4 regions of the Microbacterium sp. X-17 genome follow, and region 2 is predicted to be linked to each of the others. Evidence: riboswitches for the same ligand, from Rfam matches in the RefSeq annotation. Region 2 holds a riboswitch; each other region holds the start of a gene.
What was found. A riboswitch is a leader RNA that binds a small molecule or an ion and turns the genes downstream of it on or off. The one in region 2 is predicted to bind thiamine pyrophosphate.

Region 1 (3,240 bases), 340 kb from region 2:
GCGGGAGCGGGGTCCAGACGGGCGAGGGGGAACGGGCGGGCCTGGAGGGCGGCGGCGACGGCGGGGTCGTGGGTCGTCACGACCAGGGCCGTCCCGGCGTCGCGTTGGCGGGCCATGATGCCGACGAGCTCCGCCCAGGTCGTGGCATCCTGGCCGAACGTGGGCTCGTCGAGCACGAGGACGCGCGGGCGCGACGCGAGCACCGCGGCCACGGTGAGCCGGCGCTTCTCCCCGCCCGAGAGCGTGAACGGATGCGCCTCCGCGAGCGCGCCGAGCCCCAGGCGCTCGAGGAGCTCGTCGACGCGGGCCCGAACCTCCCCCTCGGGCAGGCGTAGGGCGCGGGGTCCGACCTCGAGCTCGCGCCGGACGGTACGGGCGAGGAGCTGATGCTCGGGCTCCTGAAGGACCGCGCCGATGCGGGTGAGGAGGGAGCGCGACGGCCACGCCGCGGGATCGCCCTTCGCCCCCCGGGCGAGGGCCGGCGTCGCGACCACCCGACCGGCGACCGGCGGCAGCAGCCCCGCGAGCGTGAGCCCGAACGTGGACTTGCCGGCCCCGTTGGGCCCGGTCACGGCGAGCGCCTCCCCCGCCCGGAGCTCGATCCCGAACGGCCCCGCGACCGGCTCCCCGCGGCCGACCACGAGATCCTCCGTCGTCAGCAGCACCTCGCCGGGCGCGTGCGGCGGCGGCGAGGGGACGCGCGGAGGGATCCCGGGCACCCACACCCCGCCGGCCGCGAGCTCCGGCCCGCGGCCGCCGAGCACGGCCGACGGGCTGCCGTCGGCGACGACGCCGTCCGGGCCCAGCACGACGACGCGGTCGACGAGCGGGAGCCACACGTCGACCCGGTGTTCCACGAGGACGAGGGTCGCGCCAGAGGCGTCCGCGGCGCGGCGGACGGCATCCCGCACCTCCACGACCCCGTCCGGGTCGAGGTTGGCGGTCGGCTCGTCGAGGAGGATCGCGCCGGGCCGCATCGCGAGCACGCCCGCGAGCGCGAGGCGCTGCCGCTGACCGCCGGACAGCGCGGTCGTGGACCGGTCGAGCGGCAGGCCCAGGCCGACGGCATCCAGGGCCGCGGCGACGCGCGGCCCGATCTCCTCGCGCGGGACGCCGAGGTTCTCGCACCCGAACGCGACGTCGTCCCCGACCCGCGCAAGCACCGTCTGATTCGCCGGATCCTGCAGCACGAGGCCGGCGCGTCCGCGAGCGGACGCGGGCGGCACCCCATCCACCAGCAGCGCGCCGGTCTGCTCGCCCTCGTCGTCGCCGCCGAGCACGCCCGCGAAGCCGTGCAGGAGCGTGGACTTGCCGGCGCCGGACGCCCCGAGCAGGAGCAGGCGCTCGCCCGGTTCGATCCGCAGGCTCGTGTCCCGCACCGCCCACCGATGGCGCGTCGCGTAGCGCCAGCCCCAGCTGCGCGCCTCGAGCGCCGCCGGCATCGGGTCAGACGCGCCGGCCCGCGTCGCGTCCCGACGCGAAGCGGTTCAGCGCGCCCGTCGCGGCGAGCCCGCGCGCGATGAGCCAGGATCCGATACCCGCGATGACCCCGCCGGAGACGATGCTCGACACGACGTACACGGTCGCGAACGTGGCATCCGAGCCGGGGTAGGAGAACACGAGGTCGTTGATACCGCACGCGAGGCCCGCGCCCGCGCCCGCCAGGATGGCGACCGGCAGACGCCACACGGCGTACGCGAACAGGAAGAACACGATCTCGGCGCCGAGGCCCTGGACAAGCCCGGACACGATCGTCAGCGGCCCCCACACGTTGCCGACGAGGGCCGAGATGGTGGCGGCGACGAGCTCCGCGTAGATCGCCGCACCGGGCTTTCGGACGATGAGCGCCGCAAGCACCCCGGCGACGAACCACGGTCCGTTCACGAGACCCTGGAGTCCGGGGAGAAGCGGCGTGAGGAGGGTTGCGGGCCCGAGGTACGCGACGTTCCAGACGACGAACAGGAGCGCACTGGCCACGGCGACGACGCTCGCGACCACGATGTCGACGACGCGCCACCGCCAGACGATGCGCGCGTAGGCGTTGCGCGGAGACGTGGAGACGGAATGCATGACTTCTCCTTCCTGCGCTGGCATGACCCAGATCAGGTTCGACGGTCGAAGCTTGATTGCTTCCTCTCAGCCCGGCACACCGGACTCCCGTGGTTGATGCGCATCAGTGTAATGGCTGCGCCACGGTACGGTACCGACATGACGATCGCCGGCCCGACCCCGCCGACGCGTCGCTCTCTCCGGGAGACCGGGGCGGTCGTCATCATCCCGCCGGCCGAGCCGCCGGCATCCGGCGCAGCGCTCTCCTGGGTCGACCCGGGCACGGTCGCGCGGCCGCAGATCACCGCGGCGATCGAGGCGAGCCCTTACGTGCCCGTCGCGCCGGACCTCCTGGCGAAGGCGCCGCGGCGCTCGCCCTGGCGCCCCGGGGTCCTCGTCCCGTTCGGGATCGTGCTCGCGCTCATCGCGGCGTATTGCACGACGACCCTGCTGTGGCCGTTGTCCGCGATCCCGCCGCAGGCGTCGGCCGTCGCCGTACAGCCGGTCGCGGCGACGGTCGCCACCCCCGCGTGGCCCGCGCAGGGCAGCGCCGCCGTCGCCGTGGAGGGCATCGGCGGGACGCTGTCGTCGACCGGCAACGCCTCCCCGATCGCGAGCATCACGAAGCTCGTCACGACGCTCATGGTGCTGGAGCGGATGCCACTCGCCGCGGGCGAGCAGGGACCGGCGTACCGGATGACGGCCGCCGACCGGGACGCCTACATCGGCTACCAGGACCGGGGCGAGTCCTCGCTCGACGTGCCGGTGGGCGGATCCCTCTCCGAGCTCCAGCTCCTGCAGGGGACGCTGATCGGCTCGGCGAACAACTACGCGCAGATCCTCGCCGACAGCATCTGGGCGAACGACGCCGTCTTCGCGAACGCCGCGTCGACGTGGCTCGCGGCGCACGGTCTGAGCGACATGCGGATCGTCGACCCGACCGGGATCGAGGAGGGCAACACGGCCTCCCCCGCCGACCTCGTCGCCCTCGCGCAGCGCGCCCTCGCGAACCCGGTGATCGCGCAGATCGTCTCGACCCGCACGATCGACCTCCCCGGAGCCGGCCGTGTCGAGAACACGAACCAGCTCCTGCAGGCCGATCCCGCCGTCGTCGGCGTCAAGACCGGATCCCTCGACGGGATCGACAACCTCGTCGCCGCCAAGGACGTCACGATCGGGACCACCCCCGTC
Region 2 (3,240 bases):
TATCATGCGGCATGATGGCCGTCATGGTCGATCCGGATTTCGTGTTCGCCGAGCTCGCGGATCTGGCGACCGACGTCGCGCGCGAGATCCGCCAGCACGGACGCGCGAAGCTCACGCCGACGCAGATCCAGGTCATGCGCTACGTGCACCGGCATCCGGGCATCACGCCGTCGGAGATCGCCGCCGCCACGGAGCTGCGCCGCGGGAACGTGAGCCCCGTGCTGACCCAGCTGCGCGGGATGGGGTTCGTGCGCGACACCCCCGACCCGGATGACGCGCGCTCGGTGCGGCTCACCGCGACCCCGCTCGCCGACGAGACGCTCGCCGCCCTGCGCGCGTCGTGGGCCGAGCTCATCGCCCGCTGCTGGCCGGAGGATGCCGACGCCCGCGCGGTCGCGCAGGCCTTGCGCGATCTGCGCGCCGCCCTCGCCGCCGAGCGCGCTCGCGAGCCGGACGAACTCCCCTGACCGACCGCGGTCAGTCGCTCCGCGGTGTCTCGTCCCCGTCGTCCGCTGCGGGCGGTTCGGGAGGATACGCCGAGTACTCGTCGGCGGACTTCTCCGAGATCGTGGCCGACGGCCGCCCGAGGTAGATCGCGTTCGCGCTCTCGCCGGCCCCGCTCGCGCTCGCGCGCGCCGTCGAGCGAGCGCTGCGGCTCACCGCCGCCGCGACGACCCAGACGCCCAGGGCGACCACGAGGACCGGGAAGACCCACTGCCCCACGAACGCCGCGTGCGCCGAGAAGCCGAGGATGCTGGCGACCACATAGGCGCCTCCCGCCAGCACCGCGACGGCGAGCACCACCCACCCCGTGATGCGAACGGCCCGTGATCTACGCATGGTTATCTCCACATCCTCGTGCGTGTGCACCGAGCGTTCGAGGTCGGATGGGGATGAAACTACAACACAGATCGCCTGTTTGTTGGAGTTTCCACAGGCGGGAGCAACGTCACTTGGAGCGTCCAGAGCTTCCTCGCCCATGGAGGCCCTGCAGGCGCCAGGAGGTGTGGAAGTGGTGGAGGGGGCCGGGGCCGGCTCCCACGTCGAGGTCGTCGGCCGACGCGAGGCTGTCCGTGAGCCAGGCCTTCGTCGTGTCGAGTGCGGCGATCCAGTCGCCCAGGCGGGCGCGGTTCGTCGCGAGCGCTGCCGACAGCGAGCATCCGGTGCCGTGCGTGTTCCGTGTCGCGACCCGTGGGGCGGAGATCTCGTGGATTCGCCGGCCGGTCCCGAGCCTGTTCCCGGCATCGACGAGCGCGTCGGGCGAGGCGGGGCCGGCGAGGTGGCCTCCGGTGACGAGGACCGCGACCCCGGATGCCTCGGAGAGCCGCAGCGCCTGCCCGACCGCGGACTCCCAGTCGGATGCGCGCGGTTCGCCCGCGAGGACGGCCAGCTCGTCGAGGTTGGGCGTGATGACGTCGCAGCCGGACAGGAGTTCGCGGAGCGCGCCCACGAGGTCGCCGGAGCCCAGGTCCCCGCCGGTGCTGGCCTTCAGCACCGGGTCGAGCACGACGACCGGCGGGACGGTGCGCGCGAGCCACGCGGCCACCACGGCCGCGTTCTCGCGGGAGCCCAGCATCCCGATCTTGACCGCGTCGATCGTGACGTCGTCGCTCACGGCGTCGAGCTGCTCGGCGAGGAACCCCGCCGGCGGGGTGTGGATCGCGCGGACTTCGGTCGTGTTCTGCGCCACGAGGGCGGTGACGACCGCCATCCCGTAGCCGCCGTTCGCGGCGATGCTCTTCAGGTCCGCGTGGATCCCCGCACCGCCCGTGGGGTCGGTCCCGGCGATGCTGAGCACGCGGGGGATCATGGGCGGCCTTCCGTCGGGGGAGCAGCGTCACGATAACAGGCGATGTTGTAGGGTTTCGCGTATCCACACGGGTGCCCTCGCAAGGGCTGAGATCGGGCTGACGCGGCCTGCGACCGTTCGAACCTGTCCGGGTCATGCCGGCGAAGGAAGTAGGAGCCCTCGATGGGATCTGCCCGTTCTGCACACTCTCTGGCCCATCTGCACGACACGGAGCACGACATCCACGTGCCCGTCAGTCGGATCGCACTGGAGCCGTCGCCCGACGGCTCGGTCAACGAGCCGCTGACCGTGTACCGCACGGAGGGGCCCGGCAGCGATCCGGTCCGCGGGCTTCCGCCCCTGCGGGAGGGGTGGATCGCCGCCCGCGCGGACACCGAGACCTACCCCGGTCGCGACCGCAACCTCGAGGACGACGGGCGTTCTGCGCTGCGCCGGGGCGCGGCATCCGCGGAGTGGAAGGGCGTGAAGCCCCCGATCCGCCGCGCGAAGCCGGGGCGCACCATCACTCAGATGCGCTACGCCCGCGACGGCGTCATCACGCCGGAGATGCGGTTCGTGGCCCTGCGGGAGAACTGCGACGTCGAGCTGGTCCGCGCGGAGGTCGCCGCCGGCCGGGCGATCATCCCCAACAACGTGAACCACCCGGAGTCGGAGCCGATGATCATCGGCAAGGCGTTCCTCGTGAAGATCAACGCGAACATCGGCAACTCGGCCGTGACGAGCTCGATCGCCGAGGAGGTCGCGAAGCTGCAGTGGGCGACCACGTGGGGCGCGGACACCGTGATGGACCTCTCCACCGGCGACGACATCCACACCACACGGGAGTGGATCCTCCGCAACTCGCCCGTCCCGATCGGCACCGTGCCGATCTACCAGGCGCTGGAGAAGGTGAACGGCGACGCGTCCGCGCTCACCTGGGAGGTGTACCGGGACACGGTCATCGAGCAGTGCGAGCAGGGCGTCGACTATATGACCGTCCACGCCGGGGTGCTGCTCCGGTACGTGCCCCTGACGGCGGAGCGCGTGACCGGGATCGTCTCGCGCGGCGGATCGATCATGGCGGGATGGTGCCTGGCCCACCACGAGGAGAACTTCCTCTACACGCACTTCGACGAGCTCTGCGAGATCTTCGCGCAGTACGACGTCGCGTTCTCGCTCGGCGACGGCCTGCGGCCGGGGTCGATCGCCGACGCGAACGACGCCGCCCAGTTCGCCGAACTGGACACGCTCGCGGAGCTCACGAAGCGTGCGTGGCGGTACGACGTGCAGGTGATGGTCGAGGGTCCGGGGCATGTGCCGTTCCATCTCGTGCGGGAGAACGTGGAGCGCCAGCAGGAGCTCTGCGACGGCGCCCCGTTCTACACGCTCGGGCCGCTGGTGACCGATGTCGCGCCCGGGTACGACCACATCACCTCGGCGATCGGCGCCAC
Region 3 (3,240 bases), on a different contig from region 2:
GAGGCCTACAGGAATGCGCAAGCGAATGGGGACCCCGTTAACGCTCGTGTCGAGATGAACCGCGCGCTCGGCAAAGCCATGCTCAGCCTCATTGCAGACGAGACGCAGCTGTTCAAGGCATTCCAGGATAACGAGAGTTTCAAGCGCTGGTTGGAGGAGGCCGTGTTCAGGGCGACGTATAGGCGGGACGTGGCCTAATCCGACGTCGCCCCCACGTCCGTTTCCACACGAGCCGAGCCGCGTCTTCGCGAGCTCGTCTGCTTCATCGTCGAGGAAGGGAAGATCGTGCTGATTTCGACCACCAGGGAACTCTCATCGCCGAATAACTCCTGGCGCAAGTCCGGCACCAAATAATCGCCAGTGGCCAACACCGCGGCCGCAAACCTAAGACGGTCTAAACTGTCATCGATGTCCTGAGGCAGAATTGTCACCGATGTCCTGGCACAGCCTCCGTCAGAGATGTCCTGATACACCGTTCGTCAGAGATGTCCTGATGCAGAAACGTCAGAGACCTCTTGATACAGCTAATCCGCCGTGGCCAAATTTGCCCACACTCGGGTGCGTTCCTATGTGATCGCAGTCATCTCTAGGAGGTCAAAAAGCGCGGAATTCCGCGGATTTTGGAGCCTCGCTAGCGATAGTTAAAGGCTGGTCGCAGTTTTTGAGTCTCTCCAGGGGCACCTCGGCCGTCCGGGCGCCGCCCTCGACCGGGCCGCGCTCACGAAGTGGCCCCGACATCGTCTCGGGTTACGACGCGGGGCCAGTACTGACACACCTTGCATCGGCCCGTTGCGTGGCCGCAAGTAGACACGTTCGTCCACGTGGATCGGGACTGCGGAATGCGGATAACTCGGCCGATCCGGCGGTGTCGTCGTGGCCGTCGCGGGCGTGATCCCGCACTGCGTGACGCGCGACCAGAGCCGTGTTCTCCGGCTGCGCCGCACGCTGCTACCATCGTCCTGAACGACAGGGGAGCGCCCGAAAGCGCTGAGAGTGCGGCTTGCCGCTGACCCTCGGAACCTGCTCCGGTTAGCACCGGCGAAGGGAGTCGAATTCTGACATGCGAGACGTACGACGGATATCACCGCGCGCGTGCTGCGCTCCTCCTGTCCCCATCCACACTGCGGGAAGAGGAGCGCTCACGAGATGAGTGACAAGACGACGACGAGTTCGAGCACGGCGACCCGGACGGCCGGGAGGTACGTCCTTGCGCGCAGGCCGTTGGCGAAGTGGCGGGCCGTCGACCTGATCAGCGCTGCGATGATCGCGGTGGCCTTCGGGGTCGTGTTCTGGGCGTTCGACACCTTCGTCTATCCGGGTGTCTCGCTGGCCTCCGCTGCGTTCCCGCCGGCGGGCGAGCTCTCGCTCGGCGTGTGGCTGATCCCGGCGGTGGTGGGTGCGCTCGTCATCCGCCGGCCGGGCGCCGCCGTCCTCACGGAGCTCGTGGCGGCCAACGTCGAGCTTCTGCTGGGCAACCAGTGGGGCGTGGCAGTCCTGCTGTCCGGGTTCCTGCAGGGCGTCGGCGTGGAGATCGTCTTCGCCATCCTGCTGTGGCGCTACTTCGGGCTCGCGGCGGCGATCGGCGGCGGGATGCTCTCGGCGGCGCTGGAGATCGCGTGCTACGAGTGGTGGGCGTACGTCCCGTCGTACTCCTGGACGTGGAAGCTCGTGTACCTGGTGGCGGGGATCCTGTCCGGCGGCGTGATCGCCGGGGTCGGGGGCTGGGCGCTCACGCGGGCCCTCGCGCGGGCCGGGGCGCTCAACGCGTTCCCCGCGGGGCACGAGGTGCTCGAGCGTCGCGCCGGAAGGGCCTGACCGATCGACACCGTGACACGGGGAGCCAGCATCCGGTTCCGGAGCTTCTCCTGGCGGCCGGTCGGGCGCTCGGAGAGCGTCTTCGAGGACTTCTCGCTGGACATCGCACCCGGCGAGCGCGTCCTGCTCGTCGGGCCGAGCGGCAGCGGGAAGTCCACGCTGCTCCGGGCGATCGCCGGCTCGCTGGCGGGCCTGTCGGCGGACGCCCCGGACGGCGCGGACGGGACGGTGCTGGTCGACGACTCGGCGCCGGCCGCCATGATGACGGGGCTGCTGATGCAGGATCCCCGGGACGCTACCGTCGCGGAGACCATCGGCCGGGACGCGGCCTTCGGACTGGAGAACACGGGCACCCCGCGGGCGGAGCTCTGGGATCGCGTCCGATCCGCGCTCTCCGGGCTGAGTCTCGCGGGGGAGCTCGACCACCGGACGCACGCGCTCTCCGGCGGGGAGGCGCAGCGCCTGGCCCTGGCCGGCGCGCTCGTCTTCGACCCGCGCGTCGTCCTGCTGGACGAGCCGACATCGATGCTCGACCCGGAGGCGGCGCGCGCGGTGCGCCTCGCCGTCCTGGAGGGCGTCGAGGCCGCCGGCTCCACGCTGGTGGTGGTGGAGCACGACGCGGAGGACTGGCTTCCGTTCATCGACCGGGTCGTCGTCCTGGCCCCGGACGGCCGCGTCGTCGCCGACGGCGAGCCCGGCGAGGTGTTCGGAGGGCGGGGCGCGCTCACGGACCGGGACGCGGCGCCGACCGAGCGCGCCATCTGGGTCCCCGGAGCGCCTCCGCCTCCGCCTGCGCCGATCGCGGCGGAACTCCTCGCACCGCAGCTCCCCGCCACGCCGGGGGACGTCCTCGTGCGCGCACACCTCGGCGGACTCGACGTCGAGGTGCGCTCGGGCGAGCTGCTCGCCGTCGTCGGGCCGAGCGGCGCGGGCAAGTCCACCCTCGCCGCGCTCCTGGCGGGATTGCACGAGCCGGCGATCGGGGAGGTGCGGGCGGGAACCCCCCTCATCGTCGCAGGGGAGGACCGACCCGGTGCCTGGACATCCGAGGAGATCAGCCGGCGCATCGGCTGGGCTCCGCAGGACGCGGAGCTCGCCGTCCTCGGCGCCACCGTGCGGGAGGACGTCCGCATCGCCACCCGCCGCAGTGGCGGCACCCCGGAGGAGGTCGAGGCGCGGACCGACGACCTCCTGGACGTGCTCGGGCTCGCCGCGCTGGGCGGAGCGGACCCGCACCGGCTCTCCGGCGGCCAGCTCCGGCGGCTGGCCATCGCCGGCGCGATCGGCGCCCGGCCCGCGGTGCTCGTGCTGGACGAGCCGACGGTCGGGCAGGACCGCCTGACCTGGAGCGCGGTCGCCGGGATCGTCACCGCCGCGCGGGAGGCCGGCGTGGCGGTGGTCGTCGCCAGTCACGACCGCCACCTC
Region 4 (3,240 bases), on a different contig from region 2:
GGCCCAGACCGGGCCGACGCCGAGGTAGTCGACCGTGCCGGACGGGAGCGCGTGTGCGGTCTCCACGTGCGCGAGGGTCTGCACGGACAGGCCCAGGTAGGCGTCCGGTCCCAGGAGCCCGCGGGCGTCGAGCGGAGCCAGGTCGCTCTGGCCCACGTGGGCGCCGTCCGCGCCGATGGCCGCCACGAGCTGCACGCGGTCGTCGACCAGCACCGGCACCCGCCCGCGCACCTCCGCGACGACCGCACGTCCCAGCGCGACGAACTCGTCATCGGTCGCGTCCGGGTCGCGGAGCTGGACCACGCTGACCCCGGCCGCGATGGCCTCGCCGACCGTGGACGCGACGCCGCGGTCGCCGCACAGCCGGGTGTCGGTCACGAGGTAGAGGGACAGGTCGAGCGGCGGGCGCGCCGTCATGCGACGCGGACCGCCGCGACCAGGCTGTCGGGCGTCAGGGCGGCCAGCTCGTCGAGCAGGCTCACGGCGAAGCTTCCCGGCCCCTGGCTGACGGACGCCGCCCGATCGGCTGCGACCGTGAGCACCGCGGTCGCGGAGGCGGCCGCCGTCAGGGGGTCGGCGCTGCCGGCGAAGGCGGCCATCAGGGCGCCGAGGGCGCAGCCGACGCCGGTGACCTGCGTCATCCACGGGTGCCCGTTGGCGATCCGGACGGTGCGCTCGCCGTCGGTGAGGTGGTCGACGGGACCGCTCACCGCCACGACGGTGCCGAAGGTGCGGGCGATCTCCTGGGCCGCCGCCAGCGCCGCCTCCGGGCTGTCGGTCGAGTCCACGCCCTTGCCTCCGGCGCCGCCGGCGAGGGCCATGATCTCGGAGGCGTTCCCGCGGACGATGGTGGGGGAGGAGCGCAGCAGTTCGAGGGCGAGCCCGGTGCGCCAGCGCAGGCCACCCGCGGCGACGGGGTCCAGCACCCACGGCGTCCCGGCCGCTGCCGCAGCGCCGGCGGCCGCGGTCATCGCGTCGGAGGTGTCGTCGTACGGGGTGCCGAGGTTCACCAGGACGCCGCTCGCGATGGGCGCGAACTCGGCCGCCTCGCGCGGGTTGTCGACCATCGCGGGGGCCGCCCCGACCGCGAGCAGGACGTTGGCGGTCCACTGGGCGACGACGATGTTCGTCAGGCACTGCACGAGCGGCGGCTGAGCGCGCAGCCCGCTCAGGGCGGCGCCGAACTCGGGCGAGTCGATGGCAGGGGAGGAAGAAGTCATGGAATGACGTCCCTTCGCTAGTACTAACCAGATCAGGTTCGACGGGTGTGTTCTCAGCCAGCCCTGGAGAGGGAGGCACCCCGCGTCATCGGCCAGTCTAGCGAGGGCGCGGCGGCGGACCGGCCGGGGCCGCCGCTCAGCACCGGACTACGTCCCCGGCCGGAACCGCAGCGCCGTCACCCCCGAGCCGAACTCCCGCCGCTCCACGAGTTCGAGCCGGATGCTCTCGCGCAGCCCGGCGAGCAGGGTCGGCCCGTGGCCGGCGAGGACCGGCTGCACCACGAACACGTACTCGTCGATCAGGCCCAGGTTCGCCAGCGCGAGGGGGAGGGTCACCCCGCCGACGAACAGGCCCTCGCCCGGTTCCTGCTTGAGGCGTTCGACCGCGTGCCGCAGGTCGCCGGTCAGCGGCGCGGCATTCCAGTCGACCTCGGTCAGCGTGCGGGACACCACGTGCTTCCTCGCCCGGTCGATGGCCTCGGCGAACGGGACTTGCGTCTCGTCCATCCACTCGGGCCACGCGCCGGTGGCCGGGCGGCGCCACGCGGACTCCATCATCCGGTAGGTCACCCGGCCGAAGATCAGGGCGTCGGCCCGCTCCAGCTCGGCGGTCCAGAAGCGCATCGAGTCCGCGTCGGGCGGGAGGCCCGCCTCGTGGTGGACGCAGCCGTCGAGCGTGACGTTGATGGCGTAGCGGAGGGGTCTCATCCCGTTCCTTTCGACAGGCGTGCGGGCTCAGTCCGTGGGAGGCCGACGCAGGCGCTTGACATCCGTGCGGCGCTTCTTCGCCTCCAGGCGCCGTCGGCTGGAGCCGAGGGTGGGCCGGGTCGGGCGTCGCGGTGGCGCGGGAGGCCGGAGGGCGTCGGCCACGAGTTCGGCCAGCCGGAGGCGCGCCGCCTCCCGGTTGCGCACCTGCGCGCGGTGCTCGGATGCGGTGATCGTCAGCACCCCGTCCACGATGCGGCCGCTCAGGCGATCGAGCAGCCGGTCGCGCTGTGCCGTCGAGAGGACGGCGGAGGCCGCCACATCCCAGAGGAGCTCCACCCGGGAGTCGGCGGTGTTCACACCCTGGCCGCCGGGACCGGACGACCGCGAGAACCGCCAGGACAGCTCGGACTCGGGGATGGTGAGTCCGGAGTCGACGCGGAGGCCGGGGCGGTGGACGGTGGGCATGGGTCCATCATCCTCTCACTCGTGGCGCCGAGCGGGTCAGCGCAGCGCGCGCAGGTACCGCCGCCGCGCCACGACCTGGGCGACGCGGAGCAGCGGATGCAGGATGCGCCACGGCTGCTGCGGCGCCGGACGCGTGAGCGAGCGCACGGTGAGCACGATGTCGCCGCCGGCGGTGTCGCGATGCACGACGAACGCCTCCTCGCCGTCGACGGGATGCCCGGGCAGCGTCCGGTACGCGAAGCCGACCCGGTCGTCCTCCTCGACGACGGCGACGACCTCGACCGGCTCGACGACGGTCACGCCGAGCACGCGCACGCGGATCCGCTCGCGCCGACCTTCGCGGACCGGCGCATCGGAGTCGACCAGGAAGCCGCTGCGTGTCTTCACCCGCCAGCGGAGGACGTCCCCGGCGGCGCGCCGCCAGTCGTCCTCTCCGCGGCCGACGACGGCGGAGACCTCGGAACGGCGGAAGGCCGGGTCGCTCGACGCCCAGGTGGGTGCTTCGGGCATCGTCATGGGTGCGCTCACCGGCTCGGCGTCACTCATCGGGGAACTCGATCACGCCGTCACGCGCGGCGGGATGGTGACCCGTGGCGATGTCCTCCTCGAGGTAGACCGTCAGGTATTCCCGGTCGATCGGTCGCCCCGCCGGGTCGAAAATGCGGTAGCGGCGGCGGTACAAGGCATCCGCGTACTCCCGGTGCCGGAACTCCACGGTGACCTGGGTCTCCGGCCAGTCCCCGCTCGCGCGGACCGCCAGGTCCCGGTAGGGGCTCTCGACACGGTGGATCCGGTCGTCGCGGCGCGTCCAGATGGTGTTCGGCCGCGCCAGCCATTCGAGCTGTTC

Region 1: it holds a riboswitch for thiamine pyrophosphate, as region 2 does, so the genes downstream of both, ABCS02_RS13750 (ECF transporter S component) here and thiC (phosphomethylpyrimidine synthase ThiC) in region 2, are expected to answer to the same signal.
Region 3: it holds a riboswitch for thiamine pyrophosphate, as region 2 does, so the genes downstream of both, ABCS02_RS03930 (ECF transporter S component) here and thiC (phosphomethylpyrimidine synthase ThiC) in region 2, are expected to answer to the same signal.
Region 4: it holds a riboswitch for thiamine pyrophosphate, as region 2 does, so the genes downstream of both, thiM (hydroxyethylthiazole kinase) here and thiC (phosphomethylpyrimidine synthase ThiC) in region 2, are expected to answer to the same signal.

The regions. Positions count from the first base shown of each region.
Region 1 is NZ_JBDHNI010000002.1:1,080,197-1,083,436, reverse strand. It holds gene ABCS02_RS13755 (ATP-binding cassette domain-containing protein) at 1-1,442, opposite strand, end outside; gene ABCS02_RS13750 (ECF transporter S component) at 1,447-2,070, opposite strand; TPP riboswitch at 2,063-2,171, opposite strand; gene ABCS02_RS13745 (D-alanyl-D-alanine carboxypeptidase) at 2,209-3,240, shown strand, end outside.
Region 2 is NZ_JBDHNI010000002.1:739,892-743,131, reverse strand. It holds gene ABCS02_RS12035 (MarR family transcriptional regulator) at 24-467, shown strand; gene ABCS02_RS12030 (hypothetical protein) at 478-840, opposite strand; gene thiD (bifunctional hydroxymethylpyrimidine kinase/phosphomethylpyrimidine kinase) at 950-1,798, opposite strand; TPP riboswitch at 1,868-1,976, shown strand; gene thiC (phosphomethylpyrimidine synthase ThiC) at 1,973-3,240, shown strand, end outside.
Region 3 is NZ_JBDHNI010000001.1:804,026-807,265, forward strand. It holds gene ABCS02_RS03925 (DEAD/DEAH box helicase family protein) at 1-198, shown strand, start outside; TPP riboswitch at 959-1,064, shown strand; gene ABCS02_RS03930 (ECF transporter S component) at 1,147-1,815, shown strand; gene ABCS02_RS03935 (ATP-binding cassette domain-containing protein) at 1,828-3,240, shown strand, end outside.
Region 4 is NZ_JBDHNI010000001.1:809,800-813,039, forward strand. It holds gene thiE (thiamine phosphate synthase) at 1-417, opposite strand, end outside; gene thiM (hydroxyethylthiazole kinase) at 414-1,220, opposite strand; TPP riboswitch at 1,213-1,313, opposite strand; gene ABCS02_RS03960 (dihydrofolate reductase family protein) at 1,368-1,928, opposite strand; gene arfB (alternative ribosome rescue aminoacyl-tRNA hydrolase ArfB) at 1,956-2,393, opposite strand; gene ABCS02_RS03970 (DUF1990 family protein) at 2,430-2,939, opposite strand; gene ABCS02_RS03975 (hypothetical protein) at 2,932-3,240, opposite strand, start outside.